Linked DNA regions of Thermobifida halotolerans. The protein of the gene in region 1 interacts with the protein of each later gene in a pairwise test. Links are inferred from orthologs where the notes say so. Each region holds a gene or a part of one and is shown on either strand. Other genes may lie near its edges. The genes, in order: eno and rpe.

What was found.
Region 2: the proteins of eno (region 1) and rpe interact in binary tests that used the Escherichia coli proteins (3 or more experiments, as listed by UniProt). The link is inferred for Thermobifida halotolerans from one-to-one orthologs.

The regions. Positions count from the first base shown.
Region 1 is NZ_CP063196.1:5,190,231-5,201,445, forward strand. Bases 5,808-8,662 are described here. They hold eno (phosphopyruvate hydratase), read left to right. Parts: upstream 5,808-6,520; coding sequence 6,521-7,804; downstream 7,805-8,662. Other genes in these bases: NI17_RS22965 (sulfite exporter TauE/SafE family protein), read right to left, coding at 5,808-6,108; NI17_RS22975 (FtsB family cell division protein), read left to right, coding at 7,881-8,354; NI17_RS22980 (DUF501 domain-containing protein), read left to right, coding at 8,430-8,662. Also shown: mfd (transcription-repair coupling factor), read right to left, coding at 1-698; cysC (adenylyl-sulfate kinase), read left to right, coding at 1,154-2,632; NI17_RS22955 (nucleoside triphosphate pyrophosphohydrolase), read left to right, coding at 2,672-3,394; NI17_RS22960 (FtsW/RodA/SpoVE family cell cycle protein), read right to left, coding at 3,623-5,077; more of NI17_RS22965, read right to left, coding at 5,197-5,807; more of NI17_RS22980, read left to right, coding at 8,663-8,999; NI17_RS22985 (Ppx/GppA phosphatase family protein), read left to right, coding at 8,996-9,985; NI17_RS22990 (NAD(P)/FAD-dependent oxidoreductase), read left to right, coding at 10,350-11,215. UniProt on the Escherichia coli protein: Catalyzes the reversible conversion of 2-phosphoglycerate (2-PG) into phosphoenolpyruvate (PEP). It is essential for the degradation of carbohydrates via glycolysis.
Region 2 is NZ_CP063196.1:617,819-629,178, forward strand. What follows is about bases 4,593-7,592. They hold rpe (ribulose-phosphate 3-epimerase), read left to right. Parts: upstream 4,593-5,759; coding sequence 5,760-6,425; downstream 6,426-7,592. Other genes in these bases: NI17_RS02780 (RsmB/NOP family class I SAM-dependent RNA methyltransferase), read left to right, coding at 4,593-5,379; NI17_RS02790 (riboflavin synthase), read left to right, coding at 6,759-7,376; pnuC (nicotinamide riboside transporter PnuC), read left to right, coding at 7,373-7,592. Outside these bases: NI17_RS02765 (hypothetical protein), read left to right, coding at 124-300; NI17_RS02770 (glycoside hydrolase family 6 protein), read right to left, coding at 493-1,824; fmt (methionyl-tRNA formyltransferase), read left to right, coding at 2,930-3,862; more of NI17_RS02780, read left to right, coding at 3,949-4,592; more of pnuC, read left to right, coding at 7,593-8,035; NI17_RS02800 (bifunctional 3,4-dihydroxy-2-butanone-4-phosphate synthase/GTP cyclohydrolase II), read left to right, coding at 8,082-9,323; ribH (6,7-dimethyl-8-ribityllumazine synthase), read left to right, coding at 9,402-9,893; NI17_RS02810 (PH domain-containing protein), read left to right, coding at 9,952-10,422; NI17_RS02815 (aldose 1-epimerase family protein), read right to left, coding at 10,745-11,360. UniProt on the Escherichia coli protein: Catalyzes the reversible epimerization of D-ribulose 5-phosphate to D-xylulose 5-phosphate.

The DNA.
Region 1 (11,215 bases):
CGGTCCGACCCGGTGATGGAACGCTGGTCGGCGACCTGGAAGTAGCGGATCTCCTCGACGGAGTCGCCCCAGAACTCCAGGCGCAGCGGGTGTTCCTCGGTGGGCGGGAACACGTCGAGGATGCCGCCGCGCACGGCGATGTCGCCGCGCTTCTCCACCAGGTCGACGCGTGCGTATCCCGCGTCGACCAGCGCCTGGACCACCTCGTCCAGTTCGACGGAGTCGCCCGTGCGCACCCGGACCGGTGTGAGGTCGCCGAGCCCGGCCACCAGCGGCTGCAGGACGGCGCGGACGGGGGCGACGACCACCCGAAGGGGCGCGGTGAGCGGGTCGGAGGGGTCGGGGTGGGCCAGGCGGCGCAGCACCGCCAGGCGCTGCCCCACGGTGTCGGAGCGGGGAGACAGGCGCTCGTGCGGCAGGGTCTCCCAGGCGGGGAACAGCGCCACGGAGTCGGCGGGCAGCAGCGAACCGAGGGCACTGCTCAGGTCGGAGGCCTCACGTTCCGTGGCGGTGACGGCCAGGATCGGGCGTCCCGCGCCCACGGGGGCGTCGGAGGCGAGTCCGGCCACGACGAAAGGACGCGCCGCGGGGGGCGCGACGATGTCGAGGTGGGGATCGCGGCCGCCGCGGGCGGTCTCGATCGCCCGGTTCAGGGCCGGGTCGCCGGTGACGACGGAGAGAAGTCCATTAAGGCTCATATCACCAGGTGGGGCGTGTGATGGTTGGTGCCCGCCGCGTGGCGGGCGCGAAACGGAGGCGGAGTCGGCACTCCTCGGGATACAGCCTACGCGGGGCGCTGTGCCGACCGCATCAGGTATGGGTGACCGGTGGAGGCGGAGTCGCCTACGGTGGTGGCCGCCGTACCGGGCCGCTCGGAGAACAACACGGAAGGACCCCGCCGTGTTCCCGGAATCCGGTCTCCCGGCGGCCCGACCAGGGGAGGGTTCCAGGTGGCCCGCGCCCCAGGGGGCGTGTGACCGGTGCCGGGACGTCGGGGAGAAGAGTTTCCGGGCGTTCCGGGCCCGGGAGAGGTTTTCGGGGAGCCCGGACCGAGGCCCCCGGGGACTCTCCCCTCGGGCCCGTGCCTTCCCCCGGGCCTCTCCGCGGCTCCCAATACCCTTGGCGGGGATGTCCGATCGACGAGGGAGCCGTGATGACCCACCCAGCCGGAGGGCCCGCCGCCTTCACTCCGGGGCCCCAGGGGCTGGCCCACCTGGAGTTGCTGCTGGCCGGGAGCTGTCCGCTGCCGGGGTTCATGACGCGGGCCGAGGCCGCCCGGATCGGCCGCTCCGGGCCGCCCCCGGCGGGGGCGCCGTGGCCGGTGCCCGTCGAGCTGTCCGTTCCCGACGAGTTCGCCGACGCCCGCGCGCTGGTGCTGACCGACCCCGAGGGCGCGCCGCTGGCGGAACTGGCGGTCACCGAAACCCACCGGGACGGGACGGTCCGCCTGGCCGGGGAGGTCCGCCCGGCGGCCCCGCCGGTGTACGGTTCGCTGCGTTCCCTGCGGTTGACCGCCCGGCAGGTGCGGTCCTCGCGGGACGAGCGGCGGGCGCTGCTGGCCGTGGTCGCCGACCGGCCGCTGCACCACCGCGCGCTCGCCCGGATCCGCGCCGCCCTGGAGCGCCTCGGTGACGCCGACCTGCTGGTGCTGGTGGACGTCCCGTTGGACGCCGAGGGGGCCGCGCCCGCCGTGCTCGCCGCCGGTCCGCTGCTGCCGGAGGGCACCCGGTTCGCCGCCGTCACCCTGCCCGTCGCGGCGGCCGACGGCGCCCCCGAGTGGTCGGCCGAGCGGCACGGCCTGCTCGCCGCGCACGTCGCCGCCGCCTACGGGGCCACCCACGTCCTCCTGGAGAGCGCCCGCGCGGTCGAGCCGCCGTCGGGTGCCCCGGTGAAGGTGCTGGCCGCCGAGGAGTGGGCCTACGACACCGCGCGGCAGCGGTGGCGGCCCGCCGAGGAGGCCGCGCCCGGGCACGCCCGCCGGGAGCTGACCGAGGCCGACGTGGCGGAGGCACTGGACCACGGCAGGCCGCTGCCCGAGTGGTTCACCCCCGAACCGGTGGCCGCCGCGCTGGCCCGGATGCGCCCCTCCCGCGCCGACCGCGGCCTCACCCTCTTCTTCACCGGGCTGTCGGGGTCGGGCAAGTCCACGGTGGCGCGCGGCGTCGCCGAGGAGATCCGCCGGGCCGGGCGCACGGTGACACTGCTCGACGGGGACGTGGTGCGCCGCATGCTGTCGTCGGGGCTGACGTTCTCGCGGGCCGACCGCGACCTCAACATCCGCCGGATCGGGTACGTGGCCTCCGAGATCGCCCGGCACGGCGGTGTGGCGGTGTGCGCGCCGATCGCGCCGTACGCGGCGACCCGCGCCGAGGTGCGGCGCATGGCCGAGGACACCGGCGACTTCTTCCTGGTGTACGTGGCCACCCCGATCGAGGTGTGCGAGGCACGGGACCGCAAGGGCCTGTACGCCAAGGCGCGCGCCGGGGAGATCCCCGAGTTCACCGGGGTCTCCGACCCGTACGAGGCGCCCGAGGACGCCGATCTTGTCATCGACACGTCCGCGGAGAGCGAGGCGGAGTCGGTGGCGCGGGTCGTGGCGGCGCTGCGCGACGGCGGTTGGCTGCCGCGCTGATCCGGCGGCCTCCGCCGCGCGTCCGCCACAATGGGAGGTATGAGCGAGCACAACGGCACACCCCCGGGGCACCGGCTGGTCGCGCTGGTGGAGGTCATGGACACATTGCGGCGCGAGTGCCCGTGGGACGCCCAGCAGACGCACCGGTCGCTCGCCAAGTACCTCATCGAGGAGGCCTACGAGGCGCTGGAGACCATCGAGCGCGGCGACTGGGACACCCTCGCCGAGGAGCTGGGCGACGTCCTGCTCCAGGTGGTGTTCCACGCGCGGGTCGCCGCCGAGTGCGGGGCGGACGGCTTCACCATCGACGACGTGGCCGACGCCATCATCGCCAAGCTCGTCCGCCGCCATCCGCACGTGTTCTCCGACACGGCCGTGGAGGGCGCCGACGAGGTCAGGGCCAACTGGGAGGCCATCAAGGCCGCCGAGCGCGCGGCCAGGGGGGAGCGGTCCGACGTGTCCGTCCTGGCCGGGGTGCCGTTCGCGCAGCCCGCCGCGCTGCTCGCCTACGAGTTGCAGAAGCGCGCCGCGCGCAACGGCGTGCCGGAGGACCTGATCGGCGACGACGGCGGTCCCGGCGGGGAGCTGTTCGCGGCGGTGGAGGCCGAACGGCGCCGTTCGGCCGACCCGGAGATGGACCTGCGCGCCGCGGCCCGCCGGTTCGACGCCCGGGTGCGCGCCGCCGAGGAGGCGGCCCGCGCCGACGGTCTGGACCCGCGCGGGCTCACTCCCGAGCAGTGGCGCTCCTACTGGGCGGAGTAGTCGGCCCGACCCCGAGCAGGACAGCGCTCTTCGGGGCGGAGGGCCGGGCTCCGGGGCCGTGGACCCCGCCCCCGCCGAAGCGCGGCACCTCTGGTGGGCCGGACAGCGGTTGACCGACCGCACGGCCCACGGGGTGTTCGTGCCGTGGCGGGGCGGGGGAGCCCGTCTCGTCCGTCCCCGGCTTCGTCCGGCCTTCCCCGTCCCGCAGGCAGCCGGGGCGTGCGGCGCTCAGGAGGCCGAGCCGTCGGCGGCGCTCCTGGTGGCGGCGAGAGCCCGGTTCCACACCTCGCCGACCACGGTGGACGGCAGTTCCACGGTGGGGCCGCCGTCGTGTTCGGAGGCTGCCGCGGGGCGGCGGGCCTGGTCGCCCACGCGCAGCCACAGTCCGACGACGATCCAGCTGGTGACCAGGGAGGAGCCGCCGACGGCCAGCAGGGGGAAGGTCATGCCGCTCAGCGGGATCAGCAGGGTGATCCCGCCCACCACCACGAACACCTGGAAGGCCCACAGGAAGGCCAGGCCGGTGGTCATCAGCTTGACGAAGACCTCACGTGCGGCCAGCGCGGCCCGGAAGGCGCGTTCCACCAGCAGCAGTGTGGCCACCAGGACCGCCGCCAGTCCGGCCAGGCCGAACTTCTCGCCCAGCGACACCATGATCAGGTCGCTGTCGGCGGCGAACAGGGTGGAGGCTCGGCCGGTGCCGAAGCCGACGCCGAGCAGCCCGCCGTCGGCGAGCGCGAACAGGCCGTCCACCACCTGCCGGCTGCCCTGGGGGTCGTGGTAGACCTCGGGGGAGAAGGCGTGCAGCCAGATCGTCACGCGCTGTTGGACGTGCCAGAAGAGCAGGTGGGCGGCGTAGGCTCCGGCGAGGAACATCGCCAGGCCGATGCCCGCCCACGACTTGCGCTGGGTGGCGGCGTAGAGCATCGCCAGGAACAGGGTGAACAGCAGCAGCGAGGTGCCGAGGTCCTTGGTGCCGACCAGGATGAGGATGGCGATTCCCCACGCCGCCGTCATCGGTCCCATGTCGCGCATCCGGGGCACGCTGAAGATCTTGACGCCGCGCACCGTGATCTGGGTGGCGGCCAGGGACAGGGCGTCCCGTTTCACGCCGAGGTAGGCGGCGAGGAAGACCACCAGCGGGATCTTGGCGAACTCCGAGGGCTGCACGGTGAAGTCGCCGAACGACAGCCAGCGTCGGGCGCCGTACTGGTCGAGTCCGACGACGGGCAGCATGGGCGAGGCGAGCAGGGCGAGTCCGGCGAGCGCCATCAGGTAGGGGTAGCGCTGCAGGTGCTGGGGGCGGCGTACCAGGAGCAGCGTGGCCAGGCAGGCGAGTTGCCCCAGGCCGGTCCACATGAGTTGCCGCGGGGCGGTGGCGTCGGAGTCTCCGGCTTCGGCGTGCAGGCCCCAGATGAGGATGAGGCCGATCCCGTTGAGCAGGACCGTCAGCGGCAGGATCAGCGGATCGGCCCAGGGTGCGAGGAACCGCAGTGCGACGTGGACGGCCAGGGCGCCGGAGCCGAGGACGGCGGTGAACGTCCACAGCACGTCGGGTACGCGTCCGTCCAGTTGCAGTCCGGCGAGGCCGAGACCGATGGCGAACACCGAGAGAGCCACGGTCAGCATGGCCAGTTCGGTGTTGCGCCGCCGCCCGTGGCGGGGCGTGGTCTCGTCGGTCATGTCCCGCCTCGTTGGTCTGTGCGGTGGCACAGCGGACATAGCGAACTATAAGCGGACGGCGGGTTCCGGGTGGTGAGGCGGGGTGGCGAGTCGCCGCAGGTGGGGAGGGTGGGCGCGGGTCAGCCGCGTGCGGCCTCCGGTTCCGGGGCGGCGGCGCGTGCCGCCGCGGAGTCGGTCAGGTGGGCGCGCAGGGACCAGGCTGTCGCGGCGGCCCAGAGGGTGAGGACCAGCAGGTAGACGGCGGTCTGTCCGGTTCCGTCGACGGGCAGCCAGTCGCTGTTCATGACGGTGTGGGCGTTGGTGAGGATGATCATGCCGCCGACCACGGAGCCCAGGACGCGCGGGGGGACGTAGCGCACGATCCAGGCGGCGAAGGGCGCGGCGGCGGCTCCGCCGATCAGGAGGGCGACGGCCCAGGGCAGGTTGACCCCGGAGTGGCCCAGGCCGGTGAGGAAGCCCGCGCTGGCGGAGAGGGCCACGATGAACTCGCCGGTGGCCACCGAGCCGACGACCCTGCGCGGTTCGAGTCGGCCGCTGGCCAGCAGCGCGGAGGTGCCGACCGGGCCCCAGCCGCCTCCTCCGGTGGCGTCGACGAATCCGCCGACGAGGCCGAGCGGGGTGAGGAAGCGACCGCGCAGGGGCTTGCCGAGGTTGCCGCTCGGCAGTCCCCGGACGGTGAAGCGGAGGAGGACGTAGCAGCCCAGCAGCAGCAGGATGCCCGACATCAGGGGGGCCGCGGCCTGGGTGGACAGGCTGCTCAGAACGGTGGCGCCGCCGAACGCGCCGATTCCGCCGGGGATCGCGATGCGTCGTACGACCCGCCAGTCGACGTTGCCCATCCGCCAGTGCGACAGACCCGACGACAGGGTGGTGCCGATCTGGGCCAGGTGGACGGTGGCGGAGGCGCCTGCCGGTGTCGCGCCGACCGCCAGCAGCAGGGTGGTCGAGGTGACGCCGTAGCCCATGCCGAGACTGCCGTCGACGAGTTGGGCCAGCAGGCCGACCACGCCCAGCAGGATGAGGGTCTGCATCGCGGAGGGAGCCTTCCTGATTTTTTCTACTTGTTCGGTAGGAATGGTAGACGAAGGTCCCGCGTGTCGCCCAGGGGTCGCGGTGTGTCGGTCCGCCTTTGTGGGTATCGAGGAGACGTCGGGTTCGCGACACGCCGGAACGGCACCCCGGGAGTGAGGTGCGTCTCATGGTTGCGAAACCGGATATCCCCGTCGATCAGCGGATTGGGAAAAATGGACTAAACCAATCCGGGGTGTGGGGGAGACGCCGCGGTACCCGGATCGGTAGGCTCTGGGTGGTTCGCGCGGTGGCCGAGGAACACTTTCCCGTGCCGTTGCGTGACGAGGTGTCACCCCACCGACCGGGTCTCGGACAGCGCAGTGCGCGGACCGACCGGGACCACGCACAGACGCGAGGAAATGGAGTACTACGTTGGCGTCGATCGAGGCAGTGCAGGCGCGGGAGATTCTCGACTCCCGCGGTAACCCGACGGTCGAGGTCGAGGTTCTGCTCGACGACGGGACGACCGCCCGGGCGGCTGTCCCCAGCGGTGCGTCCACCGGCCAGTTCGAGGCGGTCGAGCTGCGTGACGGCGGCGACCGCTACGGCGGCAAGGGCGTTGAGAAGGCCGTCGCCGCGGTGAACGAGGAGATCTCCGACGAGATCATGGGCTACGGCGCCGAGGAGCAGCGGCTCATCGACAACGCGCTGATCACCCTGGACGGCACCCCCGACAAGTCCCGCCTGGGCGCCAACGCCATCCTGGGCGCGTCCCTGGCCGTGGCCAAGGCGGCCGCGGAGAGCGCCGACCTTCCGCTCTTCCGCTACCTGGGCGGCCCCAACGCCCACGTGCTGCCGGTGCCGATGATGAACATCCTCAACGGCGGCGCGCACGCCGACACCAACGTCGACATCCAGGAGTTCATGATCGCCCCCATCGGGGCGCCGAGCTTCCGTGAGGCGCTGCGCTGGGGCGCCGAGGTCTACCAGGCGCTCAAGGCGGTGCTCAAGGCCCACGGGCTGGCCACCGGCGTCGGCGACGAGGGCGGGTTCGCCCCCAACCTCGACAGCAACCGCGCCGCGCTCGACCTGATCACCGAGGCCGTCACCAAGGCGGGCTACACCCCCGGCAGCGACATCGCGCTGGCCCTGGACGTCGCCGCCACCGAGTTCCACTCCGACGGCGCCTACCAGTTCGAGGGCAGGAGCCGCAGCGCCGAGGAGATGGCCGCCTACTACACCGAACTGGTCGACGCCTACCCGCTGGTGTCCATCGAGGACCCGCTGGACGAGGAGGACTGGGCGGGCTGGAAGTCCCTGACCGCCGCCCTGGGCGACCGGGTCCAGCTCGTCGGCGACGACCTGTTCGTCACCAACCCCGAGCGGCTGCGGCGCGGTATCGACGAGGGCGCCGCCAACTCGCTGCTGGTCAAGGTGAACCAGATCGGCACGCTCACCGAGACCTTCGACGCCGTCGCGCTCGCCCAGTACAGCCGCTACACCGCGATGATCAGCCACCGGTCCGGCGAGACCGAGGACACCACCATCGCCGACATCGCGGTGGCCACCAACGCCGGGCAGATCAAGACCGGCGCCCCCGCCCGCAGTGAGCGGGTCGCCAAGTACAACCAGCTGCTGCGCATCGAGGACGAGCTCGACGACGCGGCCGTCTACGCCGGAGCGGGCGCGTTCCCGCGCTTCGCGCGGCAGGGCTGATCCCGTGCCGAAGGCGCCGGAGCCGCCGAAGGGCCGCCGTCCGCGTACGACGGGGGCCCCGGTCTCCGGCGCCTCCGTGTCGCCACCCAGCGGGAGCGGCGGCTCCCCGCGGCGGCGGTCCCGACGGACCGCGGACGCCACCGCGCCGCGCGACCGCGGGGGCTCCGGCGCGGAGCCGACCGGCAGGCCCGCGCTGACCAGCCGCGCGGCCATCCTGGCGCTGCTGGTCTGCGTGATCGCGCTCAGCCTGGCCTACCCGCTGCGCGAGTACATCGCCCAGCGCGCGCAGATCGCCCAGCTCAAGGAGGAGCGCGCGCACACCCGGCAGGCGGTCCAGGAGCTCGCCGAACGCTACGAGGAGTTGCAGGATCCCGCCCACATCGAACGCGAGGCCCGCTCCCGGCTGCACTACCAGTACCCGGACGAACAGGCCTACATCCTCCTCGGCGAGACCTCCGAGGAGGAGGAGGTCGAGGACAGCGGTCCACGGGAGCCCTGGTTCGTCGAGCTGTGGGACTCGGTCGCCGAGGCGGACCGGCCGGACGCGTGAACACCGTGCTCCGGGCGGACCGGAGGCGCGGAGCGGAGCCGCGGCCTTTCCGGCGGGAGTAGGCTGAGAGGCGTCATGACTTCCGCAGAGCACAATCCCGACGGTCGGGCCGCCGCCGAGGACGTCGCGGCCGTCCGGCTCCAGTTGGGACGGCCGCCGCGCGGCGTGCACGAGGTGGCGCACCGGTGCCCGTGCGGGCTGCCCGACGTGGTGCGCACCGCGCCGCGCCTGGAGGACGGCACCCCGTTTCCCACCCTGTACTACCTGACCTGTCCCCGCGCGGCCTCGGCCGTCGGCACGCTGGAGAGCAGCGGGCTGATGCGCGAGATGACCGGGCGACTGGAGGACGATCCCGAACTGCGCGCCGCCTACGCCGAGGCGCACGAGTCCTACGTGGCCGAACGCGACGCCCTCGCCCGAAGGATCGGGGTGGAGCCGCTGCCCGAGGGCATGCAGAGCGCGGGCGGCATGCCGAGGCGGGTCAAGTGCCTGCACGCGCTGGTCGCGCACGAGTTGGCCGTGCCGGGGAGCAACCCGCTCGGGCGGGAGGCCCTGGACAAGCTGCCCGAGTGGTGGGACCGGGGGCCGTGCGTGTGTGTGGACGACAGCACCGACAACACCGAGAGGAACGGCGGGGGCCAGTGAGAACGGTCGCGGCCATCGACTGCGGAACCAATTCCATCCGTCTGCTCGTGGCGGGAGTGATCGACGCGGACGGCGACGACGTCCAACTGCTGGACGTGGAGCGCCGCATGGAGGTGGTCCGGCTCGGCCAGGGCGTGGACCGCACCGGAGCGTTCGCCCCCGAGGCGCTGAGGCGCACCTTCGACGCGCTGACCGAGTACGCCGAGCTGATGCGCGGCCACGGGGTCGAGTTGGGGGCCGACTCCGTGCGCATGGTGGCCACCAGCGCAACCCGGGACGCCGCCAACCGCGACGAGTTCGTGGCGGGCGTGCGCGGGATCATCGGGGTGGAGCCCGAGGTGATCAGCGGCGACCAGGAGGCCGAGCTGTCCTTCGTGGGCGCGACCGCCGAACTGGAGGCCGAGGGGGCGGAGGCCGGGCTGCCCCGCCCCTACCTGGTGGTGGACATCGGCGGCGGCTCCACCGAGTTCGTGCTCGGCCACGTCGGCGACGACGGCGCGGTGCGCGCGGCCCGCTCGGTCGACATCGGCTGTGTACGGATGACCGAACGGCACTTCCACTCCGATCCGCCCACGGCCGAGCAGATCGCGGCGGCCACCGCCGACATCGAGGCGGCACTGGACGAGGCCGCGGCGACCGTCCCGCTGGCGGAGGCCGCGACGGTGGTGTGCGTGGCGGGGACGGCCACGACGGTGGCGGGGATCGCGGAGGAGCTGCCCGCCTACGATCCCGAGCGCATCCACCACGCCCGGGTACCGGTCGGCCGACTGCGGGAGATCACCGCCGAACTGCTGGCCATGCCGCACGAGCGGCGCGCGGCGATCGGCGTCATGCACCCGGGGCGGGTGGACGTGATCGGTGCGGGCGCGCTCATCCTGGAGCGGGTGCTGACCCGGACGGGGGCGGCCGAGTTCGTGGCGAGCGAGCATGACATCCTGGACGGCATCGCCTGGAGCCTGGCCCTGGAGGGGTACCGGGAGGAGTAACGCCGTACTGTCCTCCGTATCCGTGGGCTGACCAGGGGCTTTCGTCCCGCCGTTCGACCCTGGACACGTGAACCGGGTCACGTCGCCACAGGCTTGTGAATCCGTTCACATGTGCTCTGACCTGGCCAAACAGGCTCTTTGGGCGTTTTATCCTGGTCTAAACCTTTCCAAGCTGCGCCTTGGATGACGGGGGATGCTTGTGAAAGAATGCACAAGCAGGACGAGGGAGGCGAGATCTCGTCTTGTGTCAAAAATCGCATGGTTTCTGTGAAAAACCACAGGCAGGCATGACAGTCAAAGAAGACTTACCGATCTTCGCCGTCCGCGGCGATGGCGGAATCGGGGAAGCAGGGGCGGAACAGCGATGACCGAGAGCAGGAACTACCGACTGGTCCACGGCGGTGGTGACGAATCGGAGATCCCGCACGTGCTCATCGTCGGCGGTGGGTACCTGGGCATGTACACCGCGATGCGGCTGGAGAGGAAGTTGGGACCCGGCGAGGCCCGCATCACCGTCGTCGACCCCAACTCCTACATGACCTACCAGCCGTTCCTGCCCGAAACGGCCGCCGGAAGCATCTCCCCGCGCAACGTCGTCGTCCCGCTGCGCAAGGTCCTGCGCCGGACGCGGGTGCTCAACGGCCGGGTGGTCCGCATCGAGCACGCCAAGCGCAGGGTCGAGTTCGAGTCGAACCAGGGCGAGCTCCGCGACATCGCCTACGACCACCTCGTCATGGCCGCCGGAGCCGTCTCGCGGACCCTGCCCATCCCGGGCCTGGCCGAGCACGGCATCGGCATCAAGACCGTCGAAGAGGCCGCCTACCTGCGCAACCACGTGCTGGAGCAGCTCAACATCGCCGACTCCACCGACGACCCCGCGGTGCGGCGCAAGGCGCTGAACTTCGTGTTCGTCGGCGGCGGGTTCGCGGGCGCCGAGGCCATCGCGGAACTGGAGGACCTCGCCCGCGACGCCACCCGGATCTACCCGTCGATCGGCATCGACGACCTGCACTTCTACCTGATCGAGGCGGCCGACCGCATCCTGCCGGAGGTGGGCCCCGAGGTCGGCGCCAAGGCGCTCAACCAGTTGCGGCTGCGCGGTATCGACGTGCGCCTGTCGACCTTCCTGGAGTCGGCGGTCGACGAGCGCATCAAGCTCAGCGACGGCACCGAGTTCGAGGCGGGCACCCTGGTGTGGACCGCCGGAGTCAAGCCGAGCCCGGTCGTGCA
Region 2 (11,360 bases), 4.6 Mb from region 1 along the record:
GGGGCTCCGGGGCCACAGCGGGGGCGGGAAGTCAACGGTCGCTGACCGTGCGCTCCGTGTGACTGACCGGCAGCTTCTCGAAAGACCCCGTTTCTGGTTCATGCCCCCGAAACGAGGATCATTGTGAGTGATCTGCTGCTGCGTGGCGGCGCGATGGCAGCGGCCGTCCCGGCCTTCTCCGCCAGCGCCTGGTTCGGGTGGGCGCAGGAGCGCCCGCCCGCGGGCTGGAAGATCCCCCTGGCCGTGGGCTCGGTGGGCGGATGCTGCTCGCGGCCGCAGCGGGCACGGTCGCGGGGCTGAACCGGACCACCGGCCCGGCTCTCGACGACGCGGAGAACTTCCGGACCCATCTCGTCACCGTGGCGGTCGAGTCCGGGCTGGCGGCCTCCGCCGCCCGGCCCCCCGGGGGCCGCGGCGCGCCGAAACGGTCGGGGGGGGACAGGAAGCGGCCCGAGCCGAGGGCTCGGGCCGCCCCGTGCACTGCCGGGAGGGTCAGCCGGCGGTGCAGGTGAGGGTCGGGACGCTGTTGGCGCCGCTCTTGGAGGCGACGAAGCCGAACTCGGTGGACGCGCCGGAGCCGAGGGAGCCGTTGTAGCCGACGTCGCTGGCGGTCACGCTGGAGCCGCTGGAGGTGACCGTGGCGTTCCAGGCGTTGGAGACGCTCTGGCCGTCGGTGAAGGTCCACGTCACGGTCCAGCCGCTGATGGCCTGGTTCGCGGTGACCGTCACGGTTCCCTGGAAGCCGTTGTCCCACTCGTTGGCGATCGAGTACGTCGCCGTGCAGGCGCCGTCCGGGTCCGGGTTGGGGTCGGGCGTCGGCTCGGGGTCCGGCGTCGGCTCGGGGTCCGGCGTCGGGTCGGGCGTGTAGTCGCCCGCGGCCATGGCCATCTCGTAGGCGGCGTCGGGCACGAACTGACCGGCGCTCGCGATGCAGCCGTCGGCCTCACCCGGCAGCTTCACCCACAGGAAGGCGTCGATCATGGAGTCGCCGGTGTTGGTGGTGCTGGGCGTGCCGATCGCGCGCCCGCTCGGGTCGCACCACTCGCTGCCGTCGGGGCCGTTGCCGTTGCGGCTGGTGTCGATGACGGCGCGCAGCGAGGAGTCGCCGGTGGCCGCGATCACGGCCTTGGCGTAGGCGACCTCGTCGGCGGTCCACCGGTAGTTGGAGGTGTTGGTGGCGATGCCGTCCGCGCTGTTGGAGATGTCGGCCTGGTTGAGCCAACTGGCCATCTGCGAGGGCGAGTGCCAGGCGGAGTGCCCGGCGTCGAAGTAGACGCGCGCCTGGGAGGAGCCGGCCTTGAGCGCCTTGCCCGCGTACGACAGCGTCTGGAGGACCTCCTGCTGCGTGGACTGCATGCAGCTGGCCATCAGCGAGATCAGGTCGGGTTCCACGACGATGTAGGCGGGACGGTTCTTCAGACCGGCGGCGAAGTCGTCGACCCAGTCCCGGTAGGCGGCGTGGCTGGGCGCCCCGCCGCTGCTGTGGTTGCCGCAGTCACGGCCGGGGGCGTTGTAGACCACCAGGATCGGGGTCTTGCCCTCGGACGCGGCCGCGCTGACGAGCGAGTCCACCTGACCGGTGATCTCGCCGGGGTTGTGCTGGGTGAACCACGTGGCCTGCGGAACGCTGGCGACGCGGTCGCGGATCACGGGCGTACGCGGGTCGCTGGGGTTGTTGCGCACCCACTCGGCGGACGCCATGTCGGGGTTGACGTAGAAGGGGGAGTCGTTCGCCGCCGCCTGCGAGGGGAAGGCGAGCATGGCCGCGCCGAGCACGGCCGCCGCCGCGGTGCCGAGCAGCGCGCGGATGGGTTTGGGGGACATTACGGGACTCCTTACGGGCGCAGAGGCTCCGGAGAAGACACGAAGGGAACGCAGTGAATGGGAGCGCTCCCAATTCGCTTTCCGTTTCGGACCATAACCACTCAGCGGCGTCATGTAAAGACCGAGTGTCATCCTTGTTGCCGTCCCGTTCCCACAAGACCGCCACAGGTTTTCCAGAAAGGGTCATAGAAGTGACAGAGTGCCGTGTACGCGGCGTGGTCGGGGATTCCGCAGATGTCTGATGATGCGCGGAAATATTTCTGAATCCAGAAAACGCAGGCGGAAGCCGATGGAAACCACTTCGGGCGGAGAACTGACTGAGGTGTGGGTGTCGGGTTCTGCGGCGGGTGCGGGGGTCTTCGCGGAGAACCCGGGGGTGGGTGAGGTATTCCACCCCGGCGTCCGGGGCGGGCCACCACCGGCTGGCCGCGCCTGGTCGAGGCGCCCCCCGGGCGGACAAGCCGCAAGAACACCAGAAACCCCGGACCGGTCCTCCGGGGGAGCGGGACCGTCTCCGAAGGTGCGGGTGGGTGGGCCGTATCCGGGCTCGGCGCCCGGGGCGCCTCGACCGGCCACCGGCAGCCGGTGGTGGCCCGCTTCTGAGGAGTCCTGCGGAATGCCTCGGCCTCGCCGGGGCGCAGTGGAACCGCATCCGCCGCGAACCCGGCTGTCAGACCTCGGTGAGGGGGCGAGCCCACCTGTGATCCCCCTCCGGGGTCGAGGTTGCAGGGCCCCCTGGGGTGGAGGCCACCCGAAACCTCCTGCGGGGCCCGGGGAAGGCCGTGGTGCGCGATGCCTCCCCGCGCCCTGGAGGCAGCCCTGCGCCCTCAGCCCTGATGCCGCAGAACGCCCCACCAACCCGCCGGTGGAGGCGCGGGCGCCCCGAGCGCTTCGCCCACCTGTCCACCCCACCGTGCCCTTGCCCCACCCAGGCCCCCTCCTACGACCGGACCGCCTCCAGGGCAGGAAGACGCGGACCCCCGTCCACAGCGTGTCGGACGGCGGCCACGGATTCCGCGAATGGCAATACGCTGGACCCGGGCGGGCGTCGCAGGCACGCCGCGGCGGGGAAGGCCGCGGTCGACATCGCACATGGGGGTCGTACATGAGACTGGTCTTCGCGGGCACACCCGAGGTGGCGGTGCCGTCTCTGGAGGCGCTGCTCGCCTCCGAGCACGAGGTGGCCGCGGTGGTCACCCGCCCCGACGGCGCCGCGGGCCGGGGCCGCCGCGTCTCGGTCAGCCCGGTGGCGCGCCGGGCCGCCGAGGCCGGAATCGAGGTCCTCAAACCCGCCAGGGCCAGCGATCCCGAGTTCCTCGACCGGCTGCGCGCCATCGCCCCCGACTGCTGCCCCGTCGTGGCCTACGGCGCGCTGCTGCGTCAGGAAGCACTCGACATCCCCCGCCACGGCTGGATCAACCTGCACTTCTCCCTGCTGCCCGCATGGCGCGGCGCCGCCCCCGTGCAGCACGCCGTCCTGCACGGCGACGACATCACCGGAGCCACCACCTTCCGCATCGAGCAGGCCCTGGACTCCGGCCCGGTCTACGGCACGGTCACCGAACCCATCAACCCCCGCGACACCAGCGGAGACCTGCTGGAGCGCCTGTCGCGCTCGGGGGCCGAACTCCTCGTGCGCACCCTGGACGGCATCGCCGAGGGCGAGCTCGTGCCCCGGCCGCAGAGCACCGAGGGCGTCACCTACGCGTCCAAACTCACCTCCGACGACGCGCGGGTCGACTTCACCGCCCCCGCCATGCACGTCGACCGGCTCGTCCGCGCCTGCACCCCCGCCCCCGGCGCGTGGACCCTCTTCCGCGGCGCCCGCCTCAAGCTCGGCCCGGTCCAGCCCGTCGCCGACGCCCCCGCCCTGCCCCCCGGCCGCCTGGCGGTCGGCCGGAAGGAGGTCCTGGTCGGCACCGCCACCCACCCGGTGCGGCTCGGCGACGTCCAACCGCAGGGCAAGAAGGCCATGCCCGCCGCGGACTGGGCGCGCGGCGTGCGACCCGGCGACGACGAGAGCCTCGGAGACCGGTGATCACCGGCGCGGATCGATACCCTCGTTGACGAGGGCCGCACCACGGCGGCCGGCGCAGACACGACCAGGCATGAGGCGACTCCACCGTGACCGAGAGATCCCGCTCCCCGTACCGCCCGACACGCCGCGGACGCGGAGGACCCGCGCCGCAGGCCCGCCCGAAGGACCCGGCGCGCAGGGCCGCCTATGACGTGCTGCACGCGGTGCAGAGCCGCGACGCCTACGCCAACCTGCTGCTCCCGGTCACCCTCAGGGAACGCGACATCACCGGACGCGACGCCGGGCTGGCCACCGAGCTGACCTACGGGACCCTGCGCCGCCAGGGCTCCTACGACGCCGTCCTCGACGCCTGCGTGGACCGCTCCCTGCGGTCCGTGGACGCCGAGGTGCTGCCGCTGCTGCGCATGGGCGCCCACCAACTGCTGTCCATGGACGTTCCCCAGCACGCGGCGGTCAGCACCACCGTCGACCTGGCGCGCCGGGTCGTCGGCCACCACCGTTCCCGGTTCGTCAACGCCGTACTGCGCAGGGTCAGCGCCCGCGACCTGGACGAATGGCTGTCCGTTCTCGCACCCGAGCGCGACGCCGACCCCGTGGGGCGCCTCGCGGTCGTGCACAGCCACCCCCGCTGGATGGTCCAGGCGCTCGCCGACGCCCTGGGGGAGGATCCCGCGGGCGGACTGGCCGATACCGAACGGCTGCTCGCCGCGCACAACGAACGGCCCCGGGTGACCCTGCTCGCCAAGCCCGGACGCGCGACGGTCGAGGACCTGACCGCCGAGGGCGCGACCCCCGCGCGCTACTCGCCCCACGCGGCGACTCTGCCGGAGGGCGACCCCGGTGCGCTGCGGACGGTCCGCCAGGGGCGCGCGGCGGTGCAGGACGAGGCCAGCCAGCTCGTCGCCCTGGCGCTGACCCGCGTCCCGGTCGAGGGGGCCGACCGGCTGTGGCTGGACGCCTGCGCCGGGCCCGGAGGCAAAGCCGCCCTGCTGGCCGGACTCGTCGGACAGCGGGGCGGACGCCTGCTGGCCGGCGAGGTGCAGCCGGCGCGCGCCGGACTGGTCGCCCGGGCGGTGCACCGTTCGGTCGGCGACTCCGCGCGCGTGGTCGTGGCCGACTCCACCCGGCCGCCGTGGCGCGACAGAGGTTTCGACCGGGTCCTGGTGGACGCGCCGTGCACCGGACTGGGGGCGCTGCGCCGCCGCCCCGAGGCGCGGTGGCGGCGCACCCCCGACAGTCTCACCGACCTCGTCCCGCTGCAGCGCGCCCTGCTGGGACGGGCACTGGACGCGACGCGTCCGGGCGGGGTGGTCGGATATGTCACCTGCTCGCCGCACCTGGAGGAGACCCGGAGGGTCGTCACCTCGGTCCTGGCCGACCGCGGCGACGCAGAACTCCTCGACGCCGCACCCCACCTCCCCGAGGTTCCCGACGCCGCCGTCGACCGCTTCGCGCAGTTCTGGCCGCACCGGCACGGAACCGACGCGATGTTTCTGGCCCTGATCCGCAAACACTGACTGAGGTGTGAGTGTTCGGTTCTGCGGTGGGCGCGGGGGTCTTCGCGGAGAACCCGGGAAGGGGTGAGGTATTCCACCCCGGCCGTCTGGGGCGGGCCCCGCAGACGGACCAGCCGCAAGAACACCAGAAACCCCGGACCGGTCCTCCGGGGGAGCGGGACCGTCTCTGAGGGTGCGGGTGGGTGGGCCGTGTCCGGACTCGGCGCCAGGGGGCGCCTCGACCGGCCACCGGCAGCCGGTGGTGGCCCGTTTCTGGGGGGTTCTGTGGAATGCCTCGGCCTCGCCGGGGCGCGGCGGAATCGTATCCGCCGCGAACCCGACACTCAAACCCCGATGAGCCGGTCCGCCCCGCGGGTCCGGCCGCAATACACTCTCCTTCCGTGGCAATCCAGATCTCACCCAGCATCCTCTCCGCCGACTTCGCGCACCTGGCAGCCGAGGCCGAGGCGGTCGCAGACTCAGCCGACTGGCTGCACGTCGACGTCATGGACAACCACTTCGTGCCCAACCTGACCCTGGGCCTGCCGATCGTGGAGTCCCTGCTCAAGGCGGCGACGCTGCCGCTGGACTGCCACCTGATGATCGAGGACCCCGACCGGTGGGCGCCGGCGTACGCGGAAGCGGGAGCGGGCAGCGTCACCATCCACGCCGAGGCGGCCAAGGCCCCGGTGCGCACACTGCGGGCGATCCGCTCGGCCGGGGCGCGGGCGGGGCTGGCCCTCAACCCCGCGACACCGGTGGACCCGTACGCGGATCTGCTGGGCGAGGTCGACATGCTGCTGGTGATGTCGGTCGAGCCGGGATTCGGCGGCCAGAAGTTCCTCGACCTGGTGCTGCCCAAGATCCGCCGTGCCCGGGAGCTCATCCGCAACTCCGACGCGGCGGTGTGGCTCCAGGTGGACGGCGGGGTGAGTGCCGAGACGATCGAACGGTGCGCCGAGGCCGGAGCCGACGTCTTCGTGGCGGGCTCGGCCGTCTACGGCGAGAAGGACCCGGCGGCGGCGGTGGACGCGCTGCGGACGCTGGCGGAGCGGGCCTCCCGCTGACCCGGGACCGGGCCCCGCGGACCGGAGGTCCGATGACCGGCCCCGGGGGTGGGCAGGGAATACCCCTTCATGGCACACTTGTTGGCGCAAGAAGTACGAACGCGTGCTCCGGGGTCGGTGAAAGTCCGAACCGGCGGTGACAGTCCGCGACCCAGCCGAAGCCATCGGCTGGTTGAACCGGTGGAATTCCGGTACCGACGGTGAAAGTCCGGATGGGAGGCAGTGCGTGTCGGACCGGTGCGGTCGCTCTCGACGAGCGTGCCGTCGTGGTCCAACGGCGATCGAGGCCGTTTTCACCCCCGGAGCCTGACCAGGCAGGGGGAAGGCTCTCGCATGTTCACCGGAATCGTCGAGGAGCTCGGCACGGTCGTCGACATCGCTCCGGTGGGACCGGACGCGGCCGCCGCGGTCCGACTCACCGTCCACGGACCGAAGGTCACCTCCGACGCGTCCACCGGAGACTCCATCGCGGTCAACGGGGTGTGCCTGACCGTCACCGAACTGGGTGACGGGAGATTCGGCGCCGACGTCATGAAGGAGACCCTGGACCGGTCCGCTCTGGGCTCCCTCGTCTCCGGCTCCCGGGTCAACCTGGAACGCGCGGCCAGGGTCTCGTCCCGGTTGGGCGGCCACATCGTGCAGGGCCACGTGGACGGCACCGGGGTCGTCACCGAGCGCGTCCCCGGCGCCGACTGGGAGACCGTCACCTTCTCCATCCCGCCGCACCTGGGCCGCTACGTCGTGGAGAAGGGCTCCGTCACCGTCGACGGGGTCAGCCTCACCGTCGCGGGACGCGGCGACGCCTCCCTCACCGTCAGCCTGATTCCCACCACCCTGCGGGAGACCACCCTGGGCCTCGCTGAGGTGGGCACGCGGGTCAACCTCGAAGTCGACATCGTGGCCAAGTACGTCGAGAGCCTCCTGGGCGACCGCGTGGGCGGTGCCCGGTGAGCGGCTCGGGGGCGGCGTGGCTGGAGTGGGCCCACGCCGGATTCACCCTGTTCGGTGAGCACGTGCGCTGGGCCGACCTGCTGGGCAACGTCGCGGCGCTGGCCACCGTGGCCCTGGCGATCCGCCGCACCATCTGGACCTGGCCGGTGCAGCTCACCGGCACCGTCCTGCTGTTCGCGGTCTCGGTGGACGCCCAGATCGTCGGCAACGCGCTCAAGCAGGTGATCATCGCGGCGCTGGCCGGCTACGGCTGGTACCGCTGGGCGCGCGGCATGCGCGGGGACGCGGACCTGCCGGTGCGTCCCGCCACCGGGGCCGAACGGCTCCGGCTGGTCGGCGCGCTGGTCGCGGGAACCGCCGCGGTCGGGTGGTTCTTCGCCTTCACCGGATGGTCCTGGGCTCCGTGGCTGGACGCCTTCATCTTCGTCGGCAGCGCGGTGGCGATGTACGCCCAAAGCCGCGGTCTCGTCGACTTCTGGGTGGTGTGGATCGTCGTGGACATGGTGGGAATTCCCATCACCCTGATGTCCGGCCTGTGGGTCAGCGGCATCGTCTACGGGATCTTCTTCGCGCTCGCGGTCGTCGGTTTCCGTGACTGGATGCGCCACTACCGCAGCCGTCAGGAGCGTGGCGCGCACGCGGCGCCGGTCTCCGCGTGACCGGCCTTCCCACCGCACCGTTTCGACCCGCACAGAAGGAGCTCCCGTGAACCGCAGCCCCGCAGCCACCGACCCGATCCCGCTGGACGACGTCGACGAGGCACTCAAGGAGATCGCCGCCGGACGCCCGGTCGTCGTCGTGGACGACGCCGACCGCGAGAACGAGGGCGACCTCGTCCTCGCGGCCGACGCGGCCACCCCCGAACTGCTGGCCTTCATGATCCGCCACACCTCCGGCGTGATCTGCGTGCCGATGCTGGGCGAGGACCTGGACCGGCTCAACCTGCCGCTGATGACGCCGACCAACGAGGACAGTCTGCGCACCGCCTACACCGTGACCGTGGACGCCCGTACCGGCGTGCACACCGGCATCTCCGCGGCCGACCGCACCCGCACCATCAGGCTGCTCGCCGACGCCGCGAGCGCTCCCGGCGACTTCACCCGCCCCGGCCACGTCTTCCCGCTGCGCTACCGTCCCGGCGGGGTGCTGGCGCGGCGCGGCCACACCGAGGCCTCCGTGGATCTGGCCCGGCTGGCGGGGCGGCGTCCGGCCGGGGTGATCGCCGAGATCGTCAACGACGACGGCACCATGGCCCGCCTTCCCCGGCTGCGCGAGTTCGCCGACGAGCACGGGCTGCGTCTGGTCTCCGTCGAGCAGTTGGTGGAGTACCGCCGCCGCACCGAGACGCTCGTCGAGCGCGTCGTGGAGACCCGCATCCCCAACCGCCACGGTGAGTGGCGGGCGGTCGGCTACCGCTCCGGGGTGGACGGCACCGAGCACGTCGCCCTGGTGCACGGCGACATCGGCGACGGCCAGGAGGTGCTCGTCCGGCTGCACTCCGAGTGCCTCACCGGCGACGCCTTCGGGTCGCACCGCTGCGACTGCGGCGACCAGTTGGACGCGGCCATGGCGCGGATCGCCGAGGCGGGCACCGGTGTCGTCGTCTACCAGCGCGGTCACGAGGGACGCGGCATCGGTCTGCTGCACAAGCTGCGGGCCTACCAGCTCCAGGACGAGGGCGCGGACACCGTGGAGGCCAACCTCCGGCTCGGGCTGCCCGCCGACGCCCGCGAGTTCGGCACCGGCGCGCAGATCCTCGCCGACCTGGGCGTGCGGTCGGTGCGGCTGCTCAGCAACAACCCGAGCAAGATCGAGGGGCTGGGCAACCACGGGGTCGTGGTCGTCGAGCGCGTCCAGATGCCCACCCGCATCACCCCCGACAACCTGCGCTACCTGCGCACCAAGCGCGACCGCATGGGGCACGACCTGCCCGGACTGGCCTCCTGAAGGTCGACCCGCCGCCGGGGCCGTCAACCGCGACGGGCCCGGCCGGTGCCAGCAGCAACACCATGAGGAGAGTGGGTTATGAGTGGAGCCGGACGGCCCGAGTTCACGGTGGACGCCCGGGGACTGACCGTCGGGATCGTCGCCACCAGGTGGAACGCCGAGGTCGTCGAGCCGATGCTGGACCGGGCGCTGGCCGCGGTCGGGGAGTGCGGCGCGGCCGGGCCCACGGTCGTGCGTGTGGCCGGTGCCGTCGAGATTCCCGTGGTCGCCCAGGAGTTGGCGCGCACCCACGACGCCGTCGTGGCGCTGGGCGCGGTCATCCGCGGCGGTACCCCGCACTTCGACTACGTGTGCCAGTCCCTCACCCAGGGACTGACCGAGGTGGCGCTGCGCGAGGCGGTCCCCGTCGGCAACGGTGTACTGACCTGTGACACCCTGGAACAGGCGCTCGACCGCGCGGGGCTGCCCGACAGCCACGAGGACAAGGGGTGGGAGGCCGCCGTCGCGGCTCTGGACACCGCCCTGGTGCTGCGCGGACTGCGGTCGGGACGGCCGGCCCGGGCGGTCTGAGCACGGGCGGTGTGGGAAGAGGACGGGCGTGCCGACACGGGATGCTGGAGACGAGGACATGGTGGACGGTTCGCAGCGGCAGGCCCCGCGGGCGCTGCCGGTGACCCTCAGACCGCGCAACATCCGCGTGGTCGCCTACGGGCTTGCCGCTCTCATCATCGCCACCATGGTCGTGCTCGCGGTCATCATGCCCCCGGACTGGGGGGTGCAGGACCGCGTCTTCCTCGTGCTGCTGGGCGTGGCGATCGGCGGGGGACTGCACCTGCTGGCCCGCCCCCGCCTGGAGTTGACCCGGGACCGGGTCACGGTGGTCAACCCCGTCCGCACCCACGTGCTGGTCTGGCCCGAGATCATCGACGCGCGCATGCCCGCGGGAGAACCCTGGCCCAGTGTCGACCTGGCGAACGGCTCCACACTGGCGGTGATGGCCATCCAGAGCAACGATGGGGACCTGGCCCGGAACAACCTCGCGGAGTTCCGGCGCCACCTGCACGAACGCGGAGAGGCCGCCGAACCGGACCGGGACTGAGCCCGGAGAGACGACGCGCGCGGGGCGACTCGCCGAGCACCCTCCGGAGAGGTAAAAACTTTTCGTTCCCAGGGGTGAAACGGTCAAAACATAGTCAAACGGTAGAACCGCACCTTCAGTACGCACGTCTTACAGATATGGGCGTCAAGAACTGGGGAAGGAAGTACCGCCATCAGGGCCAGATCGACCGGCTGGTGATCGTGCTGCTCTGGCTCACGGTCATCGTCCTGGCGCTGGCCTCGCTGCTCACCTGACCGCGGTGCCGGTTCCGGCGATCACGTGCGTCCCCACGGGGGCCTCGGACGCGCGTGGTCGCACACGGTCACGCCGGGGTGGAGGTGATACCGAAGGACGACTCGGTGCGCTCCCCGGGAGCCAGCACGATCAGGTCGGTGCCGGTGGCGAAGGCGTTGGGGGGACAGGTCATCGGCTCCACCGCGAGGTGGCGGCGTCGCTCGGGGCCCGGGTAGTCGGCGGAGAAGACCTGCAGCCACCGGTAGCTTTCGTCGGCCCACAGCGCCACAGCGGCCTCCCCGGCGCGCAGCACCGTCCAGGAGCGGCCGTCGGCGTCGCCGCGCAGGCCGGTGAAGGCGGTGTCCAGGACGGTCGGTCCCACCCGGCGGGGCGAGCGGAAGTCGTACTCGGTGCCCTCCACGGAGCGGACCGGACCGGCGGGGAGCATCCGGTCGTCGGCGGGCAGCCACCCGGTGGCCGGAAGCAGCAGCGTGGTCTCGTCCAGGGGAAGCCCCAGGCTGAGGTAGTTGTGGCTGCCGTGGCCGTAGGGCGCGGGGCGGTCGCCCGCGTTGCGCGCCGCGATCCGGGTGATCAGGCCCAGTTCGGGGTCGAGCGTGTAGCGTACCGAGAACTCCAGGCGGAACGGGTATCCGGGGGCGCCCTCGAACAGGAGGGTGAACAGCACCGAGTCGGCCGCGGTCTGG